DNA from 2 places in the Pseudocitrobacter cyperus genome. Region 1 is predicted to be linked to the other one. Evidence: predicted binding sites of a transcription regulator. Region 1 holds the regulator's gene; the other holds the start of a gene.

Region 1 (4,765 bases):
CGCAACGCGCGCGTCAGCTACCTGGAGCACTTCTGGGCGCTGGTGAACTGGGCGTTTGTTGCTGAAAATCTGGCGGCATAATGAAATAACGCAGAAGGAAACCCCTTCTGCGTTTCTGTTACTGGCTAACGATAATCTCTTCACGCTGTGAGCGACTGCTGAAAAATACCAACAACAGCGCCAGCCCTGCCACAATCGCCCCCATCACCGGCACAAAGCTGTAACCCAGGCCGCCGGAAATTACCGCTCCGCCCGCAACTGCGCCCAACGCATTGCCCAGATTAAACGCCCCGATATTAACCGAAGACGAGAGCCCTGGCGCTTCATGAGCCACACGCATCACACGCATCTGCAGTGGTGGCACGACAGCGAAGGTCGCGGCTCCCCAGATAACCATGCTGACCGCAGCACCGATTTCCGTGCGCGCAAGGAACGGTATCGCCAGCATTATCAACATCAGAAGCAACAAAAATCCCTTCAGCGTGCCGCTGACGGAACGATCGGCAAACTTACCGCCGAGGTAGTTCCCCAGAGAAAAACCGACGCCAATCAGCACCAGCATCAATGTGATAAAGGTAGAGGATGCATCGGTAATGGTGTGCAATACCGGCGAAATATAGGTATAGAGCGTAAACATCGCTCCCGCACCGAGCACCGTCGTCAGCAAAGCGGAAAGCACCTGCGGGCGCACCAGCACCGAAAGTTCGCGTTTCACATCCGGTTTTTCACCTGCCCCGCCCTGCGGTAACGAGAGCCACAGGCTAACTATCGAAATCACGCCAAGACCCGCCGTTGCCAGGAACGACATCCGCCAGCCGATGGTTTCGCCAAGCCAGGTGGCTGCGGGAACACCGCCGATGTTGGCAATCGTCAGCCCCATAAACATAGTGGCGACCGCGCTGGCTTGTTTGTGTTTTGGCACCACGCTTGCCGCAACCACCGAGCCCAGGCCAAAGAATGCGCCATGGTTGAGGCTGGTAATAATGCGCGAGAGCATCAGGGTGGTGTAATCCGGCGCGATAGCCGAGAGCACATTGCCGAGGGTGAAAATCGTCATCAGGAAGATTAAGGCATTGCGCCGCGCACGATGGGAGAGCAGTAACGTCATCAGCGGCGCACCCACCATCACCCCTACAGCGTAGGCGCTGATTAACATACCTGCGGCAGGAATTGAAACATCAACCCCTTCAGCGATAACAGGTAAGAGCCCCATCGGCGAAAATTCGGTGGTGCCAATCCCAAATGCGCCAATGGCTAACGCCAGTAAGGGAAAATTGACTTTCATGCAATGACTCCGGTTTGCCGCAAATCTGGACGGCGTGACAACTGAAGGCAAAAGCATGACATCGATCACAAAAAAACAGAAGTGTACAAATTAGCAAAATAGTTTTGCTGATGTGATAACAATCGATATGAGGAATTGAAGTGAGGGAGAGTGAACTCTCCCTGCGAAATGAATTAATGCAGGACGGCAGTTAGCCCGGCCGCCACGATCAGCGCCAGCGTAATAACCGTCGTGGTAATTGACATCTTCAGTTCAGTACTCATCAATTTTTCTCCTTGTTATCACCACACCAAAAGTGAGTTAAATCATTTTTGCACACTTAATAGCAAAAATCTTCTCTGATTTCACACGATAACCGATTTTGCGCTTCCACTTTTGCCAAAGATCAGACAAAATTCGACGCTAATTTATAAGTGTATCGGCCATTGACCCCCTCCTGTCGTCCTGTGTCGTTTTCCCGGCGAACCGCAATTCATAACATTGCGTCAGGGTGAGTGAAGGCAAACGTTTTCGTAGTTAATCGAACGGGGGCAGGCCCGGGTCTGGAGTGAGATGGAATGGCAACTATTAAAGATGTAGCGAAACGCGCAAACGTTTCCACTACAACTGTATCACATGTGATTAACAAGACGCGCTTTGTCGCCGAGGATACGCGGGAAGCGGTATGGGCGGCAATCAAAGAGCTCCACTACTCTCCAAGCGCCGTCGCCCGTAGTCTGAAAGTCAATCACACCAAATCCATTGGTTTGTTGGCAACCAGTAGTGAAGCGGCCTACTTCGCTGAAATAATTGAAGCCGTTGAGAAAAACTGTTTTCAGAAAGGCTATACCCTGATCCTTGGCAACGCCTGGAACAATCTTGAGAAGCAGCGCGCTTACCTCTCTATGATGGCGCAAAAGCGCGTAGACGGCCTGCTGGTGATGTGTTCTGAATATCCGGAATCGCTGCTGCAGATGCTGGAAGAGTATCGCAATATTCCGATGGTGGTGATGGACTGGGGCGAAGCCAAAGCTGATTTTACTGACTCGGTCATTGATAACGCCTTCGAAGGTGGCTATATGGCAGGCCGTTATCTGGTGGAACGTGGCCACCGCGAAATTGGCGTCATCCCCGGCCCGCTTGAGCGTAACACCGGTGCGGGCCGCCTGGCCGGTTTTATGAAAGCGATGGAAGAGATGCATATTAATGTGCCGTCCAACTGGATCGTTCAGGGTGATTTCGAGCCTGAATCCGGCTATCGCGCCATGCAGCAAATCCTCTCGCAGAATCCGCGTCCGACGGCCATTTTCTGCGGTGGTGATGTCATGGCGATGGGTGCGCTCTGCGCCGCTGATGAAATGGGACTACGCGTCCCGCAGGATATCTCCCTGATTGGTTACGACAACGTGCGCAACTCTCGCTTCTTTACGCCGGCGTTGACCACTATCCACCAGCCTAAAGACTCCCTCGGGGAAACCGCCTTTAATATGCTGATGGACAGAATTGTCAGCAAACGCGAAGAGTCGCAGTCGATTGAAGTCCATCCGCGCCTCATCGAGCGCCGTTCCGTCGCCGACGGCCCCTTCCGCGATTACCGTCGTTAAGGCTCTCTGCGAACGCCATTTTCCGGCGTTCGCAGCCACTCGCTGTTCAGCGTTTCACTGTCGCCCAGATAGTCCAGCAGCCAGCCTAACGCTACAGATGTATCGTTTTGCTGCCACGTCAGACAACAAGCCGCATCCGGAAAAGGGTTTTCCAGTTCCAGTGCCACCCACTCGCCCGTGTCTATCTTCGGACGCGCAAAATGTTCTGGCACCATTCCGACGCAAAGCCCCGCGGATAAACAGGTCTCTGAAGAGCCCCAGTCTGGTACCACAACCCGTTTCTGGTTATCCAGCAGCCAGGTGATTCGTTTTGGCAACGAGCGCGAAGTATCCTCACGCACCAGCGAAGGCCAGTTGCGCAATGTATCATCGCTAAATGGCCCGCTCATCTTCGCCAGAGGATGCTGGCTTGCCACCACGCACTGCCAGCTCAGCATACCCATATCGCGAAAGGCATAACGCCCCCCAACGGGGATCGCCTGCGTCGCGCCAATCGCCAGCTCAACCCGGCCATCTGCCAGCGCATCCCAGACGCCGTTGAACACTTCCTGATAAACCAGCAGTTCAACATCACTGAAGTGCCGATAGAAATCGACAATCATCTGCCGGGTGCGCTCAGGCCTGACGATATTATCAACCGCAATGGCCAGTTGACCGCGCCAGCCATTGGCAATTTGCTGGCACTGCTGACGAGTGATCTGCATTTTTTTGATAACAGAACGCCCTTCTTTCAAAAACCACGCCCCCGCAGGCGTCAGCTCAACATCGCGATGACGGCGTTCGAACAGCGGAACCGCCAGCCACTCTTCCAGTTGCCGCACCGTGTAACTGATTGCTGAAGGTACCCGGTGCAGTTCATTCGCCGCACCGCTAAAGCTGCCGTTACGCGCAACGGCATCAACCACTTCCAGTGAATATTCAGACCACATGCTCTGCCTACAAAATTTTTGAAACCAGGCCGCAAATATTAGCGTTTCACAAGCCAGATTTCACTCTCTACACTCTCAGCCTCTTCCGACACAAGAAAAGGCGTTTTTATGCAACCTGGGAAAGGATTTTTAGTCTGGCTGGCGGGCCTGAGCGTATTGGGCTTCCTGGCCACTGATATGTATCTTCCGGCCTTTGCCGCCATTCAGAGCGATTTGCAAACACCGGCGTCTGCCGTCAGTGCCAGCCTGAGTCTGTTCCTTGCCGGATTTGCTATCGCGCAACTGCTGTGGGGGCCGCTCTCTGACCGTTATGGCCGCAAACCGATTTTGTTAACAGGCCTGGCGATTTTCGCCTTCGGCTGCCTGGGAATGCTGTGGGTGCGCGATGCCAGCATACTGCTGGTGCTGCGTTTTATCCAGGCGGTCGGCGTCTGCGCAGCGGCTGTCACCTGGCAGGCAATGGTCACAGACTACTATCCGGCGCAGCGTATCAACCGTATTTTCGCCACGATTATGCCGCTGGTTGGCCTCTCTCCGGCACTGGCCCCCCTGCTGGGAAGCTGGATCCTGCATCACTTCGAGTGGCAGGCTATTTTCACCACGCTGTTTATCATTACGCTGATTTTGATGATCCCGGCGCTGCGCCTGAAGCCCGCCCACCCGAAAGTGTCCGCAAACCCGGACAAACTGACCTTTATGAAGCTGCTGCGCAGTCAGGATTACCGCGGCAACGTGTTGATATACGCCGCCTGTTCCGCCAGCTTCTTTGCCTGGCTGACCGGGTCGCCATTTATCCTCAATGCCATGGGTTACAGCCCGACAGCCATTGGTCTGAGCTATGTTCCGCAGACCATCGCCTTCCTGATAGGCGGCTACGGCTGCCGCGCGGCGCTGCAAAAATGGGATGGCGGCAAGCTCCTGCCGTGGTTGTTGATGCTGTTCGCCATTAGCGTGTTTGCCACCTGGGG
Region 2 (4,765 bases), on a different contig from region 1:
CGAGAAGATGCAGCGAACCGTAGATAAATTCGCTGGCGTTGAGGGTGATTTTACCGTCTGTACTTTGCCAGCCGCCCTGGCTGAGCGTCAGATTGCGCACATTCATATCGAGATCGGTGACAGCCCAGTCGGGCCCTTGCAAACGGGCATCGACGACCTCAAGGCGACCAATTTGCAGTGAAGGAACCGTGGTGAGTGGGGCGAAGAAATCGATCAGCCCTTTGTCGCTTTGCAGACGGATATCGTTCAGCCGCAGATTATCTACTACCCAGCTACCATCGGCGTTGCGGCGGGCATTCCCGGCCAGCGAGCCGCGCGCCATCTCCGCAGCAAGCGTACTGAGCGTGACCACGCCGTTATCGATATCCCCCTCAATGGACACATTGCTGCTGGGGATGCCATTCAGCGTCAGCGACCCGGCGTTCACCTGAAGATGCGTCTTCTTGCCCAGTACGTTTCCGACCTCTGGCACCCACGGCGCAACGCTACCGCTGACCCGTTGCGCACTCAGCTCCCAACCGGTTTCCGGGCTGTTGAATGCCATATTGTTCAGTTGCAGGCGATCGGCTGCAAAGGGAAGCGGCGCGTTGGAAGGCGAAAGATTGAGGGTTCCGTCCTGCAGCAGAATGGTATCGACATGCAGCGGATCGGTGATCTGGCGGGTGCTCAGGCCGATATCCACCGCTTTCGCGACCAGCGTTGCCGGTTTGCCGTCGCGCCCGAAGGTCACGTTTTTAAACAGGATATGAGAGGGTGATGAGAAGCGGTGATCCATCGCATCGAAAGTCACCTGATAATCGGTGTTATCCGTTATCCAGTCGCTGACTTCGCGAGCGCCCCAGCGGGTTTGCAGCAGGAAGTAGAAGGCGAGAATAACCACCAACAGTGCGATGAGCAGCCAGAGAAGCAGCTTTCCAATGAATTTCATGATCTTCCATCCTGAGAAGGGCACATAAGGCAGTTATGCACGAATTATGCGCAATGCTCAAGGCGGGAATGGTGTCTTTGCGTTTCAGCAACAGGGGCCGCAGCCCCTGTCACGCGGAGATTACTCTTTCTCAGGCGGGAAAATCAGATTCAGAACAATCGCCGTGATACCGCCTGCGGCGATACCGGAGGAGAGCAGGTTTTTCAGCCAGTCTGGCGCAAATTGCAGGATCTGCGGCTGCTGGGAGACGCCAAGACCAATGGCCAGCGACAGGGCGATAATCAGGATCGCACGGCGGTTCAGCGGTTCGCGGGAGACAATACGCACCCCGGAAGCCGCGATGGTGCCGAACATCACAAGCGTAGCGCCACCCAGAACTGGCTCAGGAATATGTTGTACGAAGCCGCTTACCGCCGGGAACAGACCCAGTACGATCAGCATCAATGCAACCACAAAACCGACATAGCGGCTGGCGACGCCGGTCAGTTGAATCACGCCATTATTCTGGCCGAAGCAGGAGTTCGGGAACGTATTGAACACTGCTGAAACAAATGAGTTCAGGCCGTTGGCCAGTACGCCGCCTTTCAGGCGTCGCATATAGACCGGGCCGGAAACAGGTTGTTCAGAGACGTCAGAGGTCGCCGTAATATCACCAATGGTTTCCAGAGAGGTGATCATAAACACCAGCATCAGCGGCAGCAGCAGATTCCAGTCGATGCCCAGGCCGTAGTAGAGCGGGGTTGGGATCATAATCAGGTCGGTGTTGGTCGGCGCGGTATTTTCCGGCAGCATGCCCAGGAACCAGGCCATCAGATACCCCGCCGCCATGGCAATCACCAGCGAGGCGATGCGCAGGTATGGGTTACGCTGACGATTGAGCAGGATAATGAGCACCAGAACGACCGCCGCCAGCAGCAGATTTTTCGGTGCGCCAAAGGTGTTATCGCTCATCGCCGCATAACCGCCGCCAATGGATGTCAGGCCGACCTGAATCAGCGACAGACCAATAATCATCACCACCACGCCGGAAACCAGCGGTGTAATGATACGACGCGCCAGGTGCAGCACGCGTGAAAGCACCATCTCAGTACAGCTCGCCAGCATCAGAGTGCCGAACAGCGCCGCCATCATTGTCGGCACATCGGCACCGCCCGTTTTCAGTGCCGTGCCGCCCATAATCAGCGGTGCAACAAAGTTGAAGCTGGTGCCCTGAATTGACAGTAAGCCAGAGCCCACCGGGCCCCAGGCTTTAATCTGGATGATTGACGCCACACCGGAAGCGAATAGCGACATGCTGATAATGTGCTGAGTATCGGCCGCTGGCAGACCCAAAGCCTGGCAAATCAGCAGGGCTGGCGTGATCACCGCGACAAACATCGCCAGCAGGTGTTGCAGGGCAGCAAACAGCGTTTGCGGCAACGGTGGACGATCTTCTAAGCGGTAAATCAACTCGCTATTTTGAGTGTGCGCAACCGGTTGCGCATTTTCAGACTCAAGAGTGTTGGCGGACATCAGAGGCAATCTCGTGCTGGGAAAGCGGCGATTTTATCGGACTGGTTGGTAAAAGCAAACGGTTGCATTGTGATGGCGTTAAAAAAATACCGGAGCTTAATCTTTATCAATAATTCATCACGTAAATAGTTCATATGCGTGATTAACCTTTTTCTGTCATTTCTTCGCACTTATTGATTACAATCTGTCCCCAGATCTTAAGATGAGATCTCAACGACGCAGGAAATTTGTCGCGTATGAATGAATCATGCGTTTGGTAAGGAGCTTAAAAATGTTTCATCTCGATACGTTATCTACGCTGGTCGCGGCGACGCTGGTGCTGCTGCTGGGGCGCAAACTGGTTCATTCCGTTCCTTTCTTTAAGAAATACACCATTCCGGAACCTGTAGCGGGTGGGCTACTGGTTGCGCTGGCGCTGCTGGTGCTGAAAAAGAGCATGGGCTGGGAAATCGACTTTGATATGAGTCTGAAAGACCCATTAATGCTGGCTTTTTTCGCCACCATCGGTCTGAATGCCAACCTTTCGAGTCTGCGCGCTGGCGGTAAAGTATTAGCTACGTTTCTGATTGTGGTGGTGGGGCTGCTACTGATGCAGAATGCCATCGGCATTGGTATGGCGAAAATGCTGGGGCTGGATCCATTGATGGGGTTGCTGGCCGGGTCGATCACCCTTTCTGGCGGCCACGGTACCGGAGCCGCGTGGGGGAAACTCTTCACTGAACGTTATGGTTTCGCCAATGCGACGGAAGTTGCGATGGCCTGCGCGACTTTTGGTTTAGTGCTTGGCGGCCTGATTGGCGGGCCGGTGGCGCGCTATCTGGTGAAACACTCTTCCTCTCCGGATGGTACGCCGGACGATCAGGAAATCCCGACAGCGTTTGAAAAGCCTGACGTTGGCCGTGTTATCACCTCGCTGGTATTGATTGAAACCATCGCCTTAATCGCTATCTGCTTAACGCTTGGGCGTGTGGTGGCGCAACTCTTAACCGGCACAATGTTTGAATTGCCAACCTTTGTTTGTGTGCTGTTTATCGGCGTCATCCTGAGTAACGGGCTGGCACTGGTCGGTTTTTATCGCGTATTTGAAAGAGCCGTATCTGTTTTAGGAAACGTCAGCCTGTCGCTGTTCCTGGCAATGGCGTTGATGAGCCTGAAGCTGTGGGAACTGGCGTCGCTGGCCTTGCCGATGCTGGCTATTCTTGGCGTTCAGACCATTGCAATGGCGCTGTACGCAATTTTCGTTACCTATCGGATGATGGGAAAAAACTACGATGCTGCTGTGCTGGCGGCGGGTCACTGCGGTTTTGGCCTTGGTGCAACGCCAACGGCGATTGCCAATATGCAGGCGATCACCGAACGTTTCGGCCCGTCACATACGGCGTTCCTGGTGGTGCCGATGGTAGGTGCGTTCTTCCTGGATATCGTGAACGCGCTGGTGATTAAGCTCTATCTGATGCTGCCGCTCTTTAGTTGATAAATGAAGCGGGGGCACCTGCTTGCCCCCGCCAGTATGTGGTTTACTCGCCGTGATCTTCCCAGGCCAGGGCGCGTTTCACCGCTTTCTGCCAGCCGCTGTAACGGTAGTTACGCTCGGTGGTTTCGATACCCGGACGGAACTCGCGTTCAATTACCGCTTTCTCCTGCAACTCATCCAGATTCTGCCAGAAGCCTACGGCCAGACCGGCAAGATAGGCCGCGCCCAGTGCGGTGACTTCCCGAACTTCCGGGCGCTCTACGCGGGTACCCAGAATGTCGGACTGGAACTGCATCAGGAAGTTATTGGCTACCGCACCGCCATCCACGCGCAGGGCATGTAAACGAATACCGGAGTCAGCCTGCATCGCTTCCAGCACATCACGCGTCTGATAAGCGATAGACTCGAGTGTCGCACGAATAATGTGGTTCGAGTTTACGCCACGGGTCAGCCCGAAAATCGCCCCACGCGCATACGGATCCCAGTACGGCGCGCCGAGGCCGGTAAATGCTGGTACGACGTAGACGCCGTTCGTGTCTTTCACTTTCGTGGCGAAATATTCGGAATCGAACGCGTCGCTGATGAGTTTCATCTCGTCACGCAGCCACTGAATAGAGGCTCCCGCCATAAACACCGCGCCTTCCAGCGCATAGTTCACCTCGCCGCGTGGGCCGCAGGCGATGGTGGTCAGCAGGCCGTGCTCGGATTTCACCGCTTTCTCGCCGGTGTTCATCAGCATAAAACAGCCGGTGCCGTAGGTGTTTTTCGCCATCCCTTCTTTTACGCACAGTTGGCCGAACAGCGCCGCCTGCTGATCGCCTGCGATCCCGGCGATGGGAATACGCGTACCG

What was found. Region 1 encodes PurR, which represses purine synthesis genes. Its sites were predicted from a motif close to CANGCAAACGTTTGCNTG; they were not measured.
Region 2: the regulator PurR is predicted to act here: its motif matches at 2,492-2,509, upstream of VSR74_RS16420 (nucleobase:cation symporter-2 family protein).

The regions. Positions count from the first base shown of each region.
Region 1 covers NZ_JAYMYY010000001.1:341,318-346,082, reverse strand. The annotation lists gene sodB (superoxide dismutase [Fe]) at 1-81, shown strand, start outside; gene VSR74_RS01695 (MFS transporter) at 119-1,285, opposite strand; gene cydH (cytochrome bd-I oxidase subunit CydH) at 1,459-1,548, opposite strand; gene purR (HTH-type transcriptional repressor PurR) at 1,843-2,868, shown strand; gene punR (DNA-binding transcriptional activator PunR) at 2,865-3,797, opposite strand; gene punC (purine nucleoside transporter PunC) at 3,906-4,765, shown strand, end outside.
Region 2 covers NZ_JAYMYY010000005.1:116,484-121,248, forward strand. The annotation lists gene VSR74_RS16415 (AsmA family protein) at 1-928, opposite strand, end outside; gene VSR74_RS16420 (nucleobase:cation symporter-2 family protein) at 1,049-2,440, opposite strand; gene gltS (sodium/glutamate symporter) at 2,712-3,914, shown strand; gene glpK (glycerol kinase GlpK) at 3,958-4,765, opposite strand, start outside.